One region of the Streptomyces sp. NPDC097640 genome, then DNA from elsewhere that is predicted to be linked to it. Evidence: riboswitches for the same ligand, from Rfam matches in the RefSeq annotation. Region 1 holds a riboswitch; the other holds the start of a gene.
What was found. A riboswitch is a leader RNA that binds a small molecule or an ion and turns the genes downstream of it on or off. The one in region 1 is predicted to bind glycine.

Region 1 (10,132 bases):
GTCTCGCGGCTGGACAATGAGGCCGCGGGGGGTCGGCGCACCGGAAGAGTGGCGCGTGATGGAAACTGTCTGGTGGTCACGGACGTTGTGATGGTGTCCGGACCGTCTGGTGTGTGCATCGAGGGTTTGCCCTGCCCCACGGGCGGGTCTGTTTCAGTCAAGGGGAATCGCCCGTGAAGTTGTTCGGGAAGTTGTTCGGCAAGAGCGCACGCCAGGACGGCGGCAGCAGCACTGCCCGCCACCGTGCCCCGCGTGCCGCGGAGGAGAGCGGGGTGAGCGAGGAGCGTCCGCTGTTCCGGGACGGTGGAGGTATTCCGGGTGGTCAGGGCGCGTCTTCTGTTGACCCTTCCGCGTCCGGACGCATAGGTTTCGGGGAGCCATCGACCGCGAACACGGGCGGAGGGGTCGGCTTGCAGGTATGCACGAGGTGCGGCCACCAGAACGCCGTGGCCAGCCGGTTCTGCTCCAACTGCGGTGCGCCGCTGCGGGGCCAGGTGCCGTCCGAGCGTGCCTCGGAGACCACCTCCACCATCTCGATCTCCGGGCTGGAGGCGTACGACTCCGAGGTGACCGGGCAGACTCCGCTGCCCTCGCTCTCGCCGGAGGCCCAGGCCGCCGTCGAGGCGCTGCCCCCGGGGTCGGCGCTGCTGGTGGTCCGCCGCGGGCCCAACTCGGGCAGCCGCTTCCTGCTGGACAGCGATGTGACCACGGCCGGGCGTCATCCGCAGAGCGACATCTTCCTGGACGACGTGACGGTTTCGCGCCGCCATGTGGAGTTCCGGCGCGGCCAGGACGGCTCCTTCACGGTCGCCGACGTCGGCAGCCTGAACGGGACGTATGTCAACCGCGAGCCGATCGATTCGGCCATTCTCAACAGTGGTGACGAGGTCCAGATCGGCAAGTACCGGATGGTCTTCTACCCGAGTCTGCGGGGCTTCGGCATCTGACCCGTCAGGGGAGGTCCATGCTTCAGACACCGTCGGGCGGTGCCGACACCGGCACCGCCCCCGCGGGCAGCCGGTCGATGAGCATCGGCACCGTGCTGAATCTGCTGCGGGACGAATTCCCCGAGGTCACCGTCTCCAAGATCCGTTTCCTGGAGGCCGAGGGCCTGGTCGAGCCGCGGCGCACGCCCTCCGGCTATCGCAAGTTCAGCCCGGAGGACGTGGCGCGGCTCGGCCATGTCCTGCGGATGCAGCGTGACCACTATTTGCCACTGAAGGTCATTCGGGAGCATCTCGACGCCCTGGAGCGCGGCGAGCGGCCACAGCTGCCCGTCGCGGCCTCCGGGTCCCGGCTGCCCGCCTCGGTCGAGGAGGGCCCGGAGAGGGCCGTGGAGCGGCCCACGGCCGCCCGCGTGGGCCGGGCCGAGCTGCTGGCCGCGGCCGGGATCGACGAGGGGAGACTGGCCGAGTGGGAGTCGTTCGGGCTGATCGGGCCGGGAGCGGACGGCGGATACGACATCGAGGCGGTGACGGTCGCCAGGCTCGTCGCGGACCTGGGTCGTTTCGGTCTGGAACCACGTCATTTGCGGATCATGAAAGCCGCCGCGGAGCGCGAGGCGGGGCTGGTCGAGCAGGTGGTGGCGCCCCTGCGACGACACCGAAATCCGCAGACCAGAGCGCATGCGGAGGCCAGCGCCCGGGAGCTGGCCGAGCTGTCGGTGCGGCTTCACGCGGCCTTCGTTCAGTCCGCTCTGCGGGCCGGTTCGCGGTGACCGGCGCGGTCCCGACTATCCAAACCGGCCGGGCACGTCCTAGGGTTGCTGTGTGAACGAGCTCGACGTCGTGGGTGTCCGGGTGGAGATGCCCTCCAACCAACCGATCGTGCTCCTGCGCGAGGTAGGAGGCGACCGCTACCTCCCCATTTGGATCGGACCGGGGGAGGCGACGGCGATTGCCTTCGCCCAGCAGGGCATGGCTCCGGCGCGCCCGCTGACCCACGACCTCTTCAAGGACGTGCTCGACGCGGTCGGCCAGCAGCTCACGGAGGTCCGGATCACGGATCTGCGCGAGGGAGTCTTCTACGCGGAGCTGGTGTTCGCCAGCGGTGTGGAGGTCAGCGCCCGGCCGTCCGACGCCATAGCGCTGGCGCTGCGCACCGGCACGCCGATCTACGGCAGTGACGGGGTGCTGGACGACGCGGGGATCGCCATCCCGGACGAGCAGGAGGACGAAGTGGAGAAGTTCCGCGAGTTCCTCGACCAGATCTCGCCCGAGGACTTCGGCACCAGCAGTCAGTGAGCCGTCGGAGGCGCTGAGGCCGAGTGCGGCCGCCGGGCCGGCAGTGGCCGGTAAGCGGCGGGCATTGAGCTGTCCGCTGATCTTCGCCAGCGCATTCGAGTAGCCTTTCCCGCAAGAAGGGCACGGGAAACCACCCGTAGGGTGATTATCACTCGGCGTGCCGAGTGTGGCGATCGTTGACGCACCCCGGGTGACTGCCTACCGTCGAGAAGGCAGGTCGAGGACGGAGGTCGGCGTGAGAAGCAGCGGCGACGGCACGGCGGCGGGCGGTCCGTATGCGCTCCAGGGGAGCGCACCGGGCGAACCGGCACTGAAGGCTCGGGTGGCGGCACAGGCCGCACCGCCGCGCGAAGGCGCCGTGGCGAAGCCCGAGAAGGTGGGGTACCGCGGTCCGACCGCGTGCGCCGCCGCGGGCATTACTTACCGCCAGCTGGACTACTGGGCGCGCACCGGGCTCGTGGAGCCCAGCGTGCGGCCCGCGTACGGCTCGGGCAGTCAGCGGCTCTACAGCTTCCGGGACGTCGTCGTCCTCAAGATCGTCAAGCGGCTGCTGGACACCGGCGTGTCCCTTCAGAACATCAGGGCCGCCGTTCAGCACCTGCGCTCGCGCGGCTTGGACGACCTCGCCCAGATGACGCTGATGAGCGACGGGGCGACGGTGTACGAGTGCACCTCGCCCGACGAGGTGGTCGACCTTCTCCAGGGCGGCCAGGGCGTCTTCGGGATCGCCGTGGGCGTGGTGTGGCGGGACGTGGAGAGCGCGCTCGCCCAGCTGCACGGCGAGCGGGTGGACACCGGCGAGACGCTGGTGGGCCACAACCCCACCGACGAACTCGCGCGGCGCCGCAACCGCGCGGGCTGAGACCGTCCGGCCCGGGCCGCGTGCCCGGGCCGCGAGTGTCAGTGGCATGCGGCAGCATCGGTAGGTGTGAGGGGTGCGCCGACCATTCTGCATCTGGACATGGATGCCTTTTACGCCGCGGCGGAGCAGGCGGCCAAGCCCAGCCTGCGCGGCAAGCCGGTGATCGTCGGCGGCCTCGGGCCGCGCGGCGTGGTGGCCACGGCCTCTTATGAGGCGAGGGTGTTCGGGGTCCACTCGGCCATGGCGATGGCCCAGGCCCGCCGCCTCTGTCCGAACGCGGCGTATCTCACCCCCCGCTTCTCCCTGTACCGCCAGGTGAGTGACACCGTCATGGGCCTGCTGGGGGCGCTCTCCCCGCTGGTCGAGCCGCTGAGCCTGGACGAGGCGTTCGTGGATCTGGAGGCGGGCGGTGTTCCGGCCACCTCCGCGGCGGCGCGGGCCGTGGGGGAGCGGCTGCGGGCGGACATAGCGGCGGCGACCGGGCTGACCGGCTCGGTGGGCCTGGCCGGGTCCAAGATGCTCGCCAAGATCGCCTCCGAGCAGGCCAAGCCCGATGGACTGACGCTCATCCAGCCGGGGACCGAGCGGGAGCTGCTGGGGCCGATGCCGGTGCGCACCCTCCCCGGGGTGGGTCCGGCCACCGCGGAGGCGCTGCGCCGGGCCGGGATCCACACGGTCGCCGAGACCCGGGAGGCGGGCGAGGAGGAGCTGGTGCGGCTGCTGGGCAAGGCCCATGGCGCGTCGCTGTACGGCATGGCCTGGGGGCGGGACGACCGGCCGGTGGTCGCCGAGCGGGACGCCAAGTCCGTATCGGTGGAGGACACCTTCGACGTCGACCTCACCGACCGCACGCGGGTGCAGGTGGAGGTGGCGCGGCTCGCCGAGCGGTGTGTGCGGCGGCTGCGCGGGGCCGGCCGCTCGGGGCGCACGGTCGTGCTGAAGGTGCGGCGTTACGACTTCTCCACGCTGACCCGGTCCGAGACGCTGCGCGGGCCGACGGACGACCCCGCGGTGGTGCGGGAGGCCGCGGCGCGGCTGCTGGAGGGCGTGGACACCACGGCGGGGGTGCGGCTGCTGGGAGTGGGCGTGAGCGGTCTGGCGGACTACACCCAGGAGGATCTGTTCGCCCAGGCCGCGCAGGCCGCCCACGAGGCACAGGAGGCCGCGGAGGGGGCGCGGGAGGCCGGAGGGACACCCGAGGCCGCGCCGGCGGTCCTGGAGGGGAGCGACGAGCCCGACGACACCGCCAGGCCGCGCCGCTGGCTGCCCGGCCTCGATGTGCGACACGCCGAGTACGGGGCGGGGTGGGTGCAGGGCAGCGGGGTCGGCCGGGTGACCGTGCGGTTCGAGGAGCCCTGGTCGCGGCCGGGCCGGGTGCGGACGTTCGCGGTCGACGACCCGGCGTTGGAGCCGGGCGAGCCGCTGCCGCTGGTCCGGCCCGCCGTGAGCGACGCCCCCGAGGGCCAGCCGACCGACGCCCCCGAGGCCGACCCGGCCGAAAACCAGGGCCAGGGCCCGGGCCGGGGTCAGCCGCTCACGTCGAGACCGTAGTGGTGGTAGAGCTGCAACTCCTGCTCGGGCGACAGATGGCGGCCGACTCCGAAGTCCGGCGCGTCCTTGATCAGCGCCCGCTCGTACGGCACCCGCAGCGTGTCGTCGACGATCTCGCTCGGTTCGAGTGGCACGAACACGTCCCGGCTGAACAGCCCGGTGCGTACCGCGGCCCACTCCGGCTCGCCGGTCGCGTCGTCGAGGTAGACCTCGTCCACGGTACCGATCTTCGCGCCGTCGCGGTCCAAGGCCTTTCGGCCGATGAGGGTCCGCGGATCGATGTCGGTCTGCACACTCTCTCCCATAGGTGACTGTTTCATCGTCAATGCCGTGATACCTAAGAAAAGCCACAATTCCGTGCCCGTCCACTCGAGCGCTCGCCCAAAACCCCTGGCGGCAGGCTCGCTGGTAGGCTGACGGTGGCTGCAGACCCCGTGCGGGAGAGCTCTTCGACGATGTCGTCGGAGGCGCCGAAGGAGCAAATCCTCCCCGGAAACTCTCAGGCACACGTACCGTGCGGGTGAGGTCACTCTGGAAAGCAGGGTGGGTCACGGGCGAGTACAGCACCGGAACCCCTCCTCACCGACGGTGAAAGCCGGATCGCCACCCGCGGACCGGTGAAGCTCTCAGGTTGAGATGACAGAGGGGGAGGCCGTTCGGGCACCCCGCGTCGTGGTGCCCCTCGTCGGTCGTACAGACCAGGAGGCCTCGCAGATGACTGCCAACCGCACCTCGCTGACCGAGCTGGAACGCGGTACTCCGTTTGAGCAGCGCCATATCGGACCCGATGCCGAGGCCCAGGCCAAGATGCTCGCGCAGGTCGGCTTCGGCTCGCTCGACGAACTCACCCAGGCCGCCGTGCCCGACGTCATCAAGAGCACCGAGGGGCTGGGGCTGCCCCCGGCCCGCACCGAGGCCGAAGTGCTGGCCGAGCTGCGCGGCCTGGCCGAGCGCAACCAGCTGCTCGCCCCGATGATCGGCCTCGGCTACTACGGCACGTTCACCCCGCCGGTGATCCTGCGCAATGTGCTCGAGAGCCCCGCCTGGTACACCGCGTACACGCCCTACCAGCCGGAGATCTCCCAGGGCCGGCTGGAGGCGCTGCTCAACTTCCAGACCGTCGTCGCCGACCTCACCGGGCTGCCCACGGCCGGCGCCTCGCTGCTGGACGAGGCCACCGCCGCCGCCGAGGCCATGGCGCTGTCGCGGCGGGTGGGCAAGGTCAAGCAGGGCGTGTTCCTGATCGACGCCGACACCCTGCCGCAGACCGTCGCGGTCATCCGGACCCGCGCCGAGCCCACCGGCGTCGAGGTGGTCGTCGCCGACCTCTCGGCGGGCATACCGGCCGAGGTGGCCGAGCGCGGCGTGTTCGGCGTGCTGCTCCAGTACCCGGGCGCCTCCGGCGCCGTGCGCGACCCGCGCCCGGTCATCGAGCGGGCCCATGAGCTCGGCGCCGTGGTCACCGTCGCCGCCGATCTGCTCGCCCTCACCCTCCTCACCTCGCCCGGCGAGCTGGGCGCCGACATCGCGGTCGGCAACAGCCAGCGGTTCGGGGTGCCGATGGGCTTCGGCGGCCCGCACGCCGGGTTCATGGCCGTCCGCGAGGCCTACGCCCGCAGCCTGCCCGGCCGCCTGGTGGGCGTCTCCGTCGACGCCGACGGCGACAAGGCGTACCGCCTGGCCCTTCAGACCCGCGAGCAGCACATCCGCCGCGAGAAGGCCACCAGCAACATCTGCACCGCCCAGGTCCTGCTCGCCGTGATGGCCGGCATGTACGCCGTCTACCACGGCCCGGAGGGCCTCTCGACCATCGCCCGGCGCACCCACCGCTACGCGGCCGTGCTCGCCGAGGGGCTGCGGGCCGGGGGCGTCGAGACCGTGCACGGCGCGTTCTTCGACACCCTGACCGCGTATGTCCCGGGCCGGGCCGCCGAGGTCGTCACCGCGGCCCGCGAGGCCGGGGTCAACCTGCGCCTGACCGACGCCGACCATGTGGGCATCGCCTGCGACGAGACCACCGGGCGCGCCCAGCTCGCCGCCGTCTGGTCGGCCTTCGGCGTGGACGGCGGCCTGCCCGCCATCGACGAGCTCGACGCCGCCGCGGCCGACGCGCTCCCCGCCGAACTGCTGCGCACCGACACGTATCTGACCCACCCGGTCTTCCACAAGTACCGCTCCGAGACCGCGATGCTGCGCTATCTGCGGCGCCTGGCCGACCGCGACTACGCGCTGGACCGGGGCATGATCCCGCTCGGTTCCTGCACCATGAAGCTCAACGCCACCACGGAGATGGAGCCGGTCACCTGGCCGGAGTTCGGCGCGCTGCATCCGTTCGCGCCGGTCGAGCAGGCCCAGGGCTATCTGACGCTGATCCGCGAGCTGGAGGAGCGGCTGGCCGAGGTCACCGGCTACGACCAGGTCTCCCTCCAGCCGAACGCCGGGTCGCAGGGCGAGCTGGCCGGGCTGCTGGCCGTGCGCGCCTACCACCGTGCCAACGGCGAGGAGCGGCGCACCGTCTGCCTCATCCCGTCCTCCGCGCACGGCACCAACGCCGCCAGCGCGGTGATGGCGGGCATGAAGGTCGTCGTCGTCAGGACCGGCGAGGACGGCGAGGTGGACGCCGACGACCTGCGCGCCAAGATCGAGCAGTACGGCGACGAACTGGCCGTCCTGATGGTCACCTACCCCTCCACCCACGGCGTGTTCGAGGAGCACATCAGCGAGATCTGCGCGGCCGTGCACGACGCGGGCGGCCAGGTCTACGTGGACGGCGCGAACCTCAACGCGCTGGTGGGGCTGGCCCGGCCGGGCAGGTTCGGCGGCGATGTCTCCCATCTGAACCTGCACAAGACCTTCTGCATCCCGCACGGCGGCGGCGGTCCCGGCGTGGGCCCGGTCGCGGTGCGCGAGCACCTCGCGCCGTACCTCCCCAACCACCCGCTCCAGCCGGCGGCGGGCCCGGCGACCGGCGTGGGGCCGGTCGCGGCCGCGCCCTGGGGCTCGGCGGGCATCCTGCCCATCTCCTGGGCGTACGTCCGGCTGATGGGCGCCGAGGGGCTGCGCCGGGCCACCCAGGTGGCGGTGCTCGGCGCCAACTACGTCGCCAAGCGCCTGGAGCCGCACTACTCGGTGCTCTACACCGGCCCCGGGGGTCTCGTCGCCCACGAGTGCATCATCGATCTGCGGCCGCTCACCAAGGCGACCGGCGTGAGCGTCGACGATGTGGCCAAGCGGCTGGTCGACTACGGGTTCCACGCGCCCACGATGTCGTTCCCGGTGGCCGGCACGCTGATGATCGAGCCGACGGAGAGCGAGGACCTGGCGGAGCTGGACCGGTTCTGCGAGGCGATGATCGCCATCCGGGCGGAGATCGAGAAGGTGGGCTCGGAGGAGTGGCCCAAGGACGACAACCCGCTGCGGAACGCCCCGCACACGGCGGCGGCGCTGAGCGGGGAGTGGGAGCACCCCTACACCCGCGCGGAGGCGGCGTTCCCGGCCGGGGTGTCGGCGGCGGACAAGTACTGGCCGCCGGTGCGGCGCATCGACGGCGCCTTCGGGGACCGCAACCTGGTCTGCTCCTGCCCGCCGCTGGAGTCGTACGAGAGCTGACTCGCCGGGCGCGGTCGGGTACGGGGCCGGTGCGGCGGACACGCCGGCCGGCCCCTGATGGAGCGCGGGCCCGGTCGGAGCGCCGGGCCGTGGTGGTCAGACCGCGATGGTCAGGCCGCGGTGGCGACGCGCTCGGCGCCCAGCGGCCGGCGCGGGGCGATGATCTGTCCGTCCGGCAGCAGCTCGCCGGTGTCCTCGAAGAGCAGGACGCCATTGCACAGCAGGCTCCAGCCCTGCTCGGGGTGGTGCGCCACGAGGTGGGCGGCCTCCCGGTCGGCGGAGTCGGCTGACGGGCACGCGGGCTGATGCTGGCACATGGAAGAGATCTCTCGCTGCGATGTGGAAAGTGTCCTGTGGCTTGCTGCGGCAGTCATGGCCGCCCCCCGTTGGTCAGTCGGTCGGATGCTCCAAGTGTTGCCCTACGGGCCGGTTTCCGCAGGGATTTCACGGCACCGGTACTCGCTTGATAATGACGCATCACACGAGTGGACGGTTCATCCTGACGGGACTGTTACGAGCCCGCAGCGGAGCGCCCCGTGATCCTCGGATCACGGGGCGCTCGGGCGAGGGGCGGCGGCGGGCGCCGCGGGCCGTCAGGCCGACGAGCCGAGCAGCGGCGTCCGCGTCAGCCGGAGGGTCAGCACCGGCAGCAGATCCGCCGCGCGGTACGCGCGGTGGGCGGCGATGCCCGGCGGGGCGGGGGTCAGCGGCACCAGCAGGTCTTCCGCGGCGAGGTGGCCTTCGGAGGCGTCGGCGGTCGGGTCGCCGCGCAGCCACAGCGTCAGCATGTACAGCTCCGGGATGGACAGCAGCCTGGGCTGGTGGACCGAGGGCAGCGACTCGGCCTGGCTCAGCGCCAGTTCGGCCGACGACACGTACGGGCCTTCGGAGAAGTGCGAGAAGACCCAGCCGTCGGCGGTCAGCATCGCCTCGGCGGAGGCCACCGTCCGCTCGGTGTCGCGGATCAGGAACCGCCATCCGGTGAGCCGCGCCGTCGGCGGGCCGTCGGGGGCGGTGATGTCGTCCAGGACGTGGACGGGGAGCGGGAGTTCGAGCTCGAACGGTCCGTCCAGGGAGCCGAGGAGCGGGGTGCGGACGGCGGTGGGAGAGCCAAGGGCCGTGCGGATGCTGTTCAGAGCAGGCGCTGGAGCCGGAGGGACGTGCAGCGGCATGGTGGGTCGCCTCTCACTTCGGAGACACGGTGGAGCGCTGGCGTGCCAGGTGCGGATGGCGCTGTCGGAGTGTGCGGGTCAGAGGGGCCTGACGGGACATCAGGGCGTTGTCTCTCTGCCTCGGTTGCCGAGTTTATACGACAAGTGTTCCCGTCTTGTTTCACGTACCTGTCCCCGGTATTGCGGACAAGCACTTATCCGGCCCGCCAGGGCGAGGGGATTTTCGCCGATTCTCTGCCATATGCACGGATATGACCTGGCATTTTAACCCAGCCGGGGTAGGCTTGAAGTCGCCAGTGTTTTTCATCACGGCAATGCGGGGCTGTGCAGAGCCTATCGGCTGAGGGGTCGGCGCGTGGCGTTATCGATCACATTGGCTGGGCATCATCGAGCGTGATGTACGCGGCCGGGGGCCGTTGATCCACTCGAGGAAGGACGCTTCGATGGGGGAGAAGGTCATAGCCGGGGAGTTCGATCCGTCCGGACGGCAGCGGCAGCGGGTGAGGCTCCGGCAGGGTCTCGAAGCGCTGGCCCGGCTCCTGGCCGAGAAGCGATTCGACCGTCCGAAGAATCTCATGGGGCTGGAGATCGAGCTGAATCTCGCGGGCGCCGACGGGATGCCGAGGATGTTGAACGCGGAGGTTCTGGAGAGAATCGCCAGCCACGATTTCCAGACCGAACTCGGGCAGTGCAAT
Region 2 (10,132 bases), on a different contig from region 1:
GCGCTCGATGCAGGGGATCTGGACGAGGCCGCCGACCGGATCGCAGGTGAGGCCGAGGTTGTGTTCCATGCCGATCTCGGCGGCGTTCTCGACCTGCTCGGGGGTGCCGCCGAGGACCTCGGCCAGGCCGCCGGCGGCCATGGAGCAGGCGGAGCCGACCTCGCCCTGGCAGCCGACCTCGGCGCCGGAGATGGAGGCGTTCTCCTTGAAGAGCATGCCGATGGCGCCCGCGGCGAGGAGGAAGCGGACGATGCCGTCGTCGTGGGAGTCAGGGTTCGAGCCGGGGACGAAGTTGGCGTAGTAGTGGAGGACGGCGGGGATGATGCCGGCCGCGCCGTTGGTGGGGGCGGTGACCACGCGGCCGCCCGCGGCGTTCTCCTCGTTGACGGCCATGGCGTAGAGGGTCACCCACTCCATGGCGTGGGTCGCCGGGTCGCCCTCGGCGCGCAGCGCGCGGGCGGCGGTGGCGGCGCGGCGGCGGACCTTGAGGCCGCCGGGGAGGATGCCCTCGCGGGACAGGCCCCGCTCGACGCAGCTTTGCATGACGCGCCAGATCTCCAGCAGGCCCGCTCGGATCTCCGCCTCGGTGCGCCAGGCCTTCTCGTTCTCCAGCATCAGGGCGGAGATGGACAGGCCGGTCTCGCGGGACAGGCGCAGCAGCTCGTCGCCGGTGCGGAAGGGGTACTTCAGCGCGGTGTCGTCGAGCTTGATGCGGTCCGCGCCGACCGCGTCCTCGTCCACGACGAAGCCGCCGCCGACGGAGTAGTAGGTCTTCTCCAGGAGGGGCAGGCCGTCGGCGTCGTACGCGAACAGGGTCATGCCGTTGGCGTGGTACGGCAGCGAGCGGCGGCGGTGCAGCACCAGCTCGGCGGACTCGTCGAAGTCGATCTCGTGCTCGGTGCCGATCTCCGCGCCGAGCAGCCGCAGCCGCTTGGTGGTGCGGATGCGGTCCATCTCGTCGTCGGCGGTCTCGACGTCCACGGTGCGCGGGGAGTGGCCCTCCAGGCCGAGGAGGACGGCCTTGGGGGTGCCGTGGCCGTGGCCGGTGGCGCCGAGGGAGCCGAAGAGTTCGGCGCGTACGGCGACGGTGTGGGCCAGCAGGCCGTCGTTCTTCAGCCGGCGGACGAACATCCTCGCGGCGCGCATGGGGCCGACCGTGTGGGAACTGGACGGGCCGATGCCGATCGAGAAGAGATCGAAGACGGAGATGGCCACCGGTGAACTCCTTGCGTCTGCACGGTGGGTGCGTGCGTGGTGGTGCGGGGTGTGTGGGGGCGCGGGGGTGGTGCGCCCCCACACACCTTGCGGGCCCGATTACTTCTTCAGGTCCGGGTACAGAGGGTGCTTGTCGGCGAGCGCGGTGACGCGCGCCTTCAGCCCCTCCGCGTCGTAGGACGGCTGGAGCGCCGCGGCGATGATGTCGGCGACCTCGCGGAAGTCGTCGGCGGTGAAGCCGCGGGTGGCCAGCGCCGGGGTGCCGATGCGCAGGCCGGAGGTGACCATCGGGGGGCGCGGGTCGTTCGGGATGGCGTTCCGGTTGACCGTGATGCCGATCTCGTGCAGCCGGTCCTCGGCCTGCCGGCCGTCCAGCTCCGAGTCGCGCAGGTCGACCAGGACGAGGTGGACCTCGGTGCCGCCGGACAGCACGGAGACCCCGGCCTTGGCCACGTCGGGCTGGGTGAGCCGCTCGGCCAGGAGCCGCGCGCCGTCGAGGGTGCGCTGCTGGCGCTCCTTGAACTCCTCGCCCGCCGCGATCTTGAAGGCCACGGCCTTCGCCGCGACCACATGCTCGAGCGGGCCGCCCTGCTGACCGGGGAAGACCGCGGAGTTGATCTTCTTGGCCAGCTCGGCGGTGGACAGGATCACCCCGCCGCGCGGGCCGCCGAGGGTCTTGTGGGTGGTGGTGGTCACCACATGGGCGTGCGGCACCGGGGAGGGGTGCAGCCCGGCCGCCACCAGGCCCGCGAAGTGGGCCATGTCCACCATCAGGTACGCGCCGACCTCGTCCGCGATCCGGCGGAAGGCGGCGAAGTCCAGCTGGCGCGGGTACGCGGACCAGCCCGCGATCACCAGCTTGGGGCGGTGCTCCTTGGCCAGCCGCTCGACCTCGTCCATGTCGACCAGGCCGGTCTCGGCGTCCACGTGGTAGGGCACCACGTTGTAGAGCTTGCCGGAGAAGTTGATCTTCATCCCGTGGGTGAGGTGACCACCGTGCGCCAGGTTCAGGCCCAGGATGGTGTCACCGGGGGAGAGCAGGGCGAACATCGCGGCCGCGTTGGCCTGCGCGCCGGAGTGCGGCTGCACGTTGGCGTGCTCGGCGCCGAACAGCGCCTTGACGCGGTCGATGGCGATCTGCTCGACGACGTCGACGTGCTCACAGCCGCCGTAGTAGCGGCGGCCCGGGTAGCCCTCGGCGTACTTGTTGGTCAGGACCGAGCCCTGGGCCTCCATGACCGCGACCGGAGCGAAGTTCTCCGAGGCGATCATCTCCAGGGTGGACTGCTGGCGGTGGAGTTCGGCGTCGACCGCGGCGGCTACGTCCGGGTCGAGCTCGTGCAGGGAGCTGTTGAGAAGCGACATCAGGGTCCCGATCGAAGGAGGGGGTCAGTTTTCGGTGAAGGAGGAGTAAGCGTCGGCGGAGAGCAGCTCGTCCGGCTCGTCCGTCACCTTCACCTTGAACAGCCAGCCGCCCTCGAAGGGGGCGGAATTCACCAGCGCCGGGTCATTGACCACGTCCTCGTTGACCTCGGTGACCTCGCCGGAGACCGGCGCGTAGAGATCGCTGACGGATTTCGTGGACTCCAGCTCGCCGCAGGTCTCACCCGCGGTGACCGTCGTGCCGACCTCAGGGAGCTGGACGAAGACGACGTCGCCGAGCGAGTTGGCCGCGAACTCGGTGATGCCGACCGTCGACACACCGTCCTCGTCGGCGGCCGACAGCCACTCGTGCTCCTTGCTGTAACGCAGCTGCTGGGGGTTGTTCATAGTCCGATTCTCCTGGATACGGGGGAGTGCTTGGGAAACGGGTCTTGCCTGGTGGGACAGGCGGCAAGAGCGGCGGCGGCCGCGACGGGCGCTCAGCGCCGCTTGTAGAAGGGGAGGGCCACGACCTCGTACGGCTCATGGGTGCCCCGGATGTCCACCGACACCCCCGCGGTGCCCGGCGCGGCGTGCCCGGCGTCCACGTACGCCATCGCGATCGGCTTCCCGAGGGTGGGCGAGGGCGCGCCCGAGGTGACCTCGCCGATCACCGTGCCGTCCGCGCCGACGACCGCGTACCCCGCGCGCGGGACCCGGCGGCCCGCCGCGACCAGGCCGACCAGCGCCCGCGGCGGGGCGGTCTCGGCCTGCCGCGCCGCCGTCTCCAGGGCCGCGCGCCCGGTGAAGTCACCGGGCTTGCCGAACTTCACCACCCGGCCGAGCCCCGCGTCGAACGGCGTGGTCCCGCGGGTCAGCTCATGCCCGTACAGCGGCATCCCGGCCTCCAGGCGCAGCGTGTCCCGGCAGGAAAGACCGCACGCGATCAGCCCGGCCGGGGCGCCCGCCTCGGTCAGCGCCTGCCACAGCCGCTCGGCGTCCTTCGGCGCGACGAACAGCTCGAAGCCGTCCTCGCCGGTGTAGCCGGTGCGGGCGATCAGCGCCGGGACGCCCGCGACCGTGCCCGGCAGGCCCGCGTAGTACTTGAGGCCGTCCAGATCGGCGTCGGTCAGGCCGCTCAGGATCGTGGCCGCGGCCGGCCCCTGGACGGCGATCAGCGCATAGGCGTCCCGGTCGTCCCGCACGGCCGCGTCCAGGCCCGCGGCGCGCTCGGTCAGCGCGTCCAGCACCACCTGGGCGTTCGAGGCGTTGGCGACCACCAGGAACTCCTGGTCACCGAGGCGGTAGACGATCAGGTCGTCCAGGATGCCGCCCTCGGCGTCGCAGATCATGGTGTAGCGGGCCCGGCCGACGGCGAGCGCCGACAGATGGCCCACCAGCGCCCGGTCCAGGGCGGCGGCGGCCTGTGGCCCGGTGAGTGTGATCTCGCCCATATGGGAGAGGTCGAAGAGGCCGGCGCGGGTGCGCACCGCGGTGTGCTCGTCGCGCTCGCTTCCGTAGCGCAGCGGCATCTCCCAGCCCGCGAAGTCGGTCATGGTGGCGCCGAGCGCGCGGTGCGTCGCGTCCAGCGCGGTACGGCGAGGCGCGGACGGGGGGGACGAGGCGGAGAGGGGAGACGAGGGGGACGGGGCGTCGGTCATGGGGCTGGCTCCAGGGCGGGACGGCGACGAGGACGACGAGGACGAGTCCTCCCCATCTGTCATCGGAACCTGAGAGGTTCGCCGTGACCCCTTCTCCCGGCCGGCGTCGGAGACGTCGTCGCGGAGAGCGGTCCGGCTTGCACCGTGGGTGGAGCCACGCCAGCGGCTCGCTTTTCAGATCTGCCTCGCCCGCGCGGTATCGGGGCCTGAGAGATTCAAGGGAGGACTTGCTCCTTCGGCGCCCCGGACGGCCGGCACTGCTGCCGGTGGCCGAGGACTCTCCCGCGCGGATTCAAGCGGCCTGTATGGAGTTGCGCGCAACATCATCGCACGTACGCCCGAGAAGGGAAGACCCGCTCGCCCCGCGCCGCCGCCCACCCCGGTTCACAAGGCATGAAAGTCCGTCCCACAGGAAGACCACCTTGAAGGACATTACCTTTTCTTGACACTCTTCGGTGAAGAGCCGCAGTGACCGACCTAGGAGGACGATCACGGTGCAGGGGCAGGGTACGTACGGGACGACATGTGGGCCCCTGCCGGTGACGCAGGGCGCGGCGCCAACCGGAGGCGCGACCGGAGGCGTGATCAGACCGGGGCGCCGGGCGGCGGTGCACGACCTGCGCGGTGGCGGCGGCGTTGTCGACGGCGACGGCGACGGCGACGGCGACGGGGGCGACGGCGGCGGCGCGGCCGGGCCCGGGCCCGGGCCCGGGCCCGGACCCGGCCGCGGGTCCAGACCCGGACTCGGCGCGCGCGAGCTGCGCTACCGCACCGGGGACATGGTGGTCGCCTCCGGCCTGCCCGGCAGCGGCAAGAGCACCATGATCGGCCAGGCCGTGCCCGGCCTCGACCAGTCCGGCGGCCCGGTGCTGCGGGTGGACTCACAGGACGCCCGCGAGCGCTGGGAGCGGCGGCTGCCCCGCTGGCTGCCGTACGCCCTCTACCGCCCGCTGGTGCGCTACGCCCACTACGCCGGGCTGCGCCGGGCGCTGCGCTCGGGCGCCAGCGTCGTGGTGCACGACTGCGGCACCCTCTCCTGGGTGCGCCGCTGGCTGGCCCGCGACGCCCGGCGCACCGGCCGCCGGCTGCACATGGTGCTGCTGGACGTGGAGGCCGCGGTGGCCCTGGAGGGGCAGGCCGCGCGCGGCCGTGCGGTCTCTCGCTACGCCTTCGGACGGCACCGCCGCGCGGTGGGGCGGCTGGTCGTCGCCGCCGAGGGCGGGCGGCCGCCCGAAGGCTGCGCGTCGGTGGCGCTGCTGGACCGCACGGCCGCGAGCGCACTGCGCCGGATCGGCTTCGAGTGACGCGCGGCAGGGCGAGGGGAGGCGGCCGTCCTCAACCCTGGTCGGGGGCCGCGTCCACCGGGCGCGGCAGCGGCATGGGGGCGACGGCGTCGTCGGTCGCCTCGGCGGCGGAGAGCGGGGAGGCGGCGGTGGTGAAGGGCTTCGGCGCGGCGGGCTTCGCCGCGGGCTTCTGACCGGGCCTCATGGCGCCGGGCTGGTCGGCGTTCTGGTTCGGGGCGCTGGGCTTCGCGCTCGGCTTCTGGGCACCGGGCTTCTGGGCACCCTGCTGGTCCTGGGCGCCCGGCTTCTCGGCGGCGCCCGGCTTCTCGGTGCCGGGCTTCTCCGCGGCGCCGGGCTTCTCGGTACCGGGCTTCTCGGTGCCGGGCTTCTCCGGGTTCGGCTTCGGGGCGGGCGTCCGGGCGGCGAGGGCGGACGCCTCCACGGCGACGGTCGACGCCTCGTCCGGGAGCGGCAGCATCGGGGGCGTCATCGGCAGGTCCATCCCGGGGAGCGGGCCGATGAGGGCGTTGAGCAGCTCCAGGATGGCGTCGCCGATACGGGGGAGCGCCGCGGCGGCCGCGTCCGCGTCGCCCGCGGCGACGGCGTCCAGCAGGTCGTCGATCGCCCGCTGGAGCTCGTCCAGAGGGTCCGTCGAGACGTCCGTCGGCATGGTCTGGGCGTACGGCGGGGTCGCGGTCTCACCCTGCCCGGCGGCCTGGGGCGGCTTCATGCCCTGGTTGTTCTGGTTGCCCTGGTCGGCGGCCTGCGGCGGCACGGTGATCTGGCCCTGGCCCTGGCCCGCGTTCTGCCCCTGGCCCTGCTCCTGCCCCTGGCCCTGCTCCTGCCCCTGGCCCTGCTCCTGCCCCTGGCCCTGCTCCTGTCCCTGCTCCTGCCCGGGCGGCGTGTCGTCGCGGCGCTCCCGGCCCTGCGTGGTGGCGTTCGGGCCCTGGGCCGCCTCGGCGGACTCGCGGGCGGTCTTCACCGCGCTGTCGATCGCCGTCGCGTGCTTGACCAGCTCGGCCTCGGAGAGCATCCCGCCGGGGGCCTCCTCCACCGCCATGGCCAGGTCGGCGACCCGGTCGAGAAGGACGCGCAGATCGCGCATCGCCTGGGTCTGGGCCGCGGTCAGCGGCTCCTTGGCGAGCGCCGTGGGGGCGGGGGCCTTGGCGCCGGCCGTGCCCCCGTTTCCGCCGACCGTGGCGGCGGACAGGCCGGCGGTGCCGAACAGCAGGGAGCCGGCCATGACAGAGGTGACGAGGACTTCGGCCTTGCGAGACGCGCGGATCATGAGACCTTCCTTCGCTGTGGTGATGTATGGGCGTACTCGGCACCACGGTGCGAGGGGTGCAAACCGAGCGCAACTTGACGATTACGTTCGGAAATGGTCAAAAGACCGTCAAAAGCTGTCCGGGATCGGCTGTTGCCTCCCCTTCGACCTGGGGATTTGCTGTGGAGATCACCGGCCGCCGATGCCGCAAGTCCATGCAGCCGTTAGGGTTCCTGTGCAGGTCGGACGAGATGGCGGTTGAGGCGGAAATGAGCATCCCGGAGCAGCACGGTCCAGCACCGGCTCACGGAGGGTTCCCTGACGGTGCGTTCCCTGCGTTTTCCGAGGCTCCCGGGTTCCCGGGCAACGAGCTCGAGGAAGTGCTCGCGGCCTCGGTCGACGTCCCCGGCGCCGGCGCCCGGATCGTCGAGACCCTGGCCCGCAGCCACGTCTGGGTCCCGCTGCCCAACGGCGGCGGCCCGGACAACAGCGACCTGGACCTGCCCACCATGGAGATCGAAGGCGCCGCGTATGTGCCGGTGTTCAGCTCCGAGCAGCAGTTCCTTCAGGTCGTCGGCGCCCATATGACGTTCACCGTCGCCCCGGCCGTCGAGTTCGCCCGCGGCCTGCCGCCCCAGCTCGGCATCGCCGTGAACCCCGGCGGCGCCGTCGGCGTCCCGCTTCCGCCGCCCGCCGTGGCCGAGCTGTGCCGCACCGGGCGCTCCGAGCTGGACGGCCCGGTCACCGGCGGCCGGGTGCGGCTCTTCGAGCCGGACTGGCAGGAGGAGCCGGTCGACTTCCTGGCCGCCGCCGGGCTCGAGTTCGGCAAGGTGGCCGGGTTGCGGTCTGCCCGGCGCGCCCTGGCCAGCGTCGAGGGGGAGCCGCCCGCGCTGTTCGTCGGCGTCGAGCTGGACCTCCCCGGCCCGGAGGGCCAGGCCGGCGCGGTGGACGCGCTCGGACGGGCGCTCGGCGTGGTGCCGCTGCCGTGGACGGTTCAGCTGGTTCTGCTGGACATCGCGCAGGATCCGGTGGCGGACTGGATGCGCGAGCGGGTGCGACCGTTCTACGACCGTGACCGCTGAGTCGCCCAGGAGACCACTGTAGGGGCCCGTAAGCTGGTTGGATGACCGGTGGCGGGGCGCGTCCGTGCGCCCTTGGTAGCGGTGTGGACAGGCCGAGAGAGGGGCGGACCCAGGTGAGCGCGGGAGGCGGCCACATCGAGCGGATGCTTCAGCAGGTCGCTCCGGGACGGTATGACGCCTATGAGTCGCTGCTGTACGCCCTCGCCGAAGGCCAGGTGTGGATGCTGCTGTGGCAGGGCGCGCCCGGCTCGCCCGACGCGCAGTACGGCAACATGGACGTGGGCGGGCTCGGCTACGCCCCCTGTGTGACCTCCGCTCAGGAGCTCGCCGCCAGCGGCTGGAGCCGCGCCCATGAGGTGGTGAGCGGGCGCCAGATCGCGGCCTCCCTCTTCCCCGACCGGTACGGCCTGTGGCTCAATCCGCACGCCCCCGGCGGCGGTGTCGGCATCCCCTGGCTCGATCTGCGCAGGATCGCCGGCGGCCTGGACCGGCTGCCCGCGGGGCCGCTGCGGCTCAGCGAGCCCTCCCTCGAACTCTCGCAGTTCTACGCCCTGTTGGGGCAGAACGCGCATCGCACGCCCGCGGTGCGGTCGCTGCGCCGCGCCTGGGTGCAGCCCGCGCTCGGCGCGCCGTATCTGGCCATCGGGCTGGATCTGTACGACGGCGGCGCCGCGGCCGTGGAGTCGGCCCGGGTGATGATGCGCCAGTCGGTGGGCGCGGTGCCCGAGGGGCTGCCGGTCTCCACCGTCGCGATGTCCGACGAGTACGACCCGGTGGCGATGTGGATGCGGGCCAGCGCGCGTCCGTTCTTCGACCGGGACGCGTTCGGGGCGGCCCAGCCCGCTCCGGCCCATGGCTACGGGTACCCGCCGCCGCACGGCGGCCAGCGGTCGGGGCCCGCGCCGAGCGCCTGGTAACCGCCTTGTTCGGCGCGCCCCGGTGCTCCCGCGCGCGTTCACGCGCGGCGCTCCGCGCCCGTTCACGCCCTAACACTCCCGTTTGACAGTCCTGTTAACGGGACATTCCGTACCGCTCAGCGGAGTTGTGTTCCGGATAACGGAACACCCCTCACCACATCACGGTTAGGCATCCATTGCCGTGATGGGCTGGCGGGTGATCACAAGCGCGATGAAGACTCCCGCAACAGGAGGTGTCCGTACCTGTGGGTAGCGTGTGCCCCTCCTTCATAAAACTTCCGCACCACGAGCACAACCTTCACCTGCGTTTGTGAACCACGCCGCTACAGCGGCAGGTCGTGGGCCGGTCACCACCGGTCGAGAGGGGTCCCCACCACCATGACGGCACCATTGCACAGCACAGGCACGGATGCGGAGCCGGACGCATCCGTCGATGTCGCAGCGGATGTAGTCAAGGCCTCGGTCGAAGGGCGGTCGCTGCGTCAGATCGCCTGGACGCGCCTCAAGCGGGACAAGCTCGCGCTGGCCGGTGGGGCCGTGGTCGTCTTCCTGGTGCTGGTGGCCGTCTTCGCGCCGCTGATCGTGAGCCTGCTGGGGCACCCGCCCAACGAGTTCCACCAGGAGGAGATCGACCCGCTGTTCGGCACCCCGAAGGGTTCGATGGGCGGCATCAGCTCCGACTTCCTCTTCGGCGTCGAACCGTCGAACGGCCGCGATGTGTTCAGCCGGATCGTCTACGGCGCGCGGATCTCGCTGCTGGTGGCCTTCCTCGCGGCGGTCGTCGCCGTGGTCCTGGGGACCGTCTTCGGCATCATCGCGGGGTATTTCGGCGGCTGGATTGACACCGTTATCAGCCGCGTGATGGACATGCTGCTGGCCTTCCCGCAGCTGCTGTTCATCATCTCCCTGGTCTCCGTGCTCCCGAACGAACTGCTGGGGCTGACCGGCAGCGGGGTGCGTATCGCCATCCTGGTCTCGGTGATCGGCTTCTTCGGCTGGCCGTACGTCGGCCGCATCGTGCGCGGCCAGACGCTGTCGCTGCGCGAGAAGGAGTACGTCGAGGCGGCGCGCAGCCTGGGCGCGGGCCGGCGCTACATCCTCTTCCGGGAGCTGCTGCCCAACCTGGTCGCGCCCATCACCGTCTACGCCACGCTGATGATCCCCACCAACATCCTCACCGAGGCGGCGCTCAGCTTCCTGGGCGCGGGCGTGAGGCCGCCCACCGCCTCCTGGGGTCAGATGCTCTCCAAGGCCGTCGGCACCTATCAGGACGACCCCATGTTCATGATCATCCCGGGTCTGGCGATCTTCATCACCGTGCTGGCGTTCAACCTCTTCGGTGACG

Region 2: it holds a riboswitch for glycine, as region 1 does, so the genes downstream of both, gcvT (glycine cleavage system aminomethyltransferase GcvT) here and gcvP (aminomethyl-transferring glycine dehydrogenase) in region 1, are expected to answer to the same signal.

The regions. Positions count from the first base shown of each region.
Region 1 is NZ_JBEOSB010000022.1:188,894-199,025, reverse strand. It holds gene ABTY62_RS31175 (FHA domain-containing protein) at 114-947, shown strand; gene ftsR (transcriptional regulator FtsR) at 965-1,717, shown strand; gene ABTY62_RS31165 (bifunctional nuclease family protein) at 1,770-2,243, shown strand; gene ABTY62_RS31160 (MerR family transcriptional regulator) at 2,479-3,105, shown strand; gene ABTY62_RS31155 (DNA polymerase IV) at 3,172-4,656, shown strand; gene ABTY62_RS31150 (PRC-barrel domain-containing protein) at 4,632-4,961, opposite strand; glycine riboswitch at 5,084-5,181, shown strand; glycine riboswitch at 5,182-5,309, shown strand; gene gcvP (aminomethyl-transferring glycine dehydrogenase) at 5,371-8,265, shown strand; gene ABTY62_RS31140 (DUF5999 family protein) at 8,376-8,582, opposite strand; gene ABTY62_RS31135 (hypothetical protein) at 8,859-9,437, opposite strand; gene ABTY62_RS31130 (glutamate-cysteine ligase family protein) at 9,881-10,132, shown strand, end outside.
Region 2 is NZ_JBEOSB010000007.1:88,690-98,821, reverse strand. It holds gene ABTY62_RS12765 (L-serine ammonia-lyase) at 1-1,215, opposite strand, end outside; gene glyA (serine hydroxymethyltransferase) at 1,315-2,580, opposite strand; gene gcvH (glycine cleavage system protein GcvH) at 2,605-2,985, opposite strand; gene gcvT (glycine cleavage system aminomethyltransferase GcvT) at 3,078-4,238, opposite strand; glycine riboswitch at 4,423-4,533, opposite strand; gene ABTY62_RS12745 (AAA family ATPase) at 4,820-5,542, shown strand; gene ABTY62_RS12740 (hypothetical protein) at 5,574-6,809, opposite strand; gene ABTY62_RS12735 (enhanced serine sensitivity protein SseB) at 7,058-7,870, shown strand; gene ABTY62_RS12730 (enhanced serine sensitivity protein SseB C-terminal domain-containing protein) at 8,014-8,787, shown strand; gene ABTY62_RS12725 (ABC transporter permease) at 9,166-10,132, shown strand, end outside.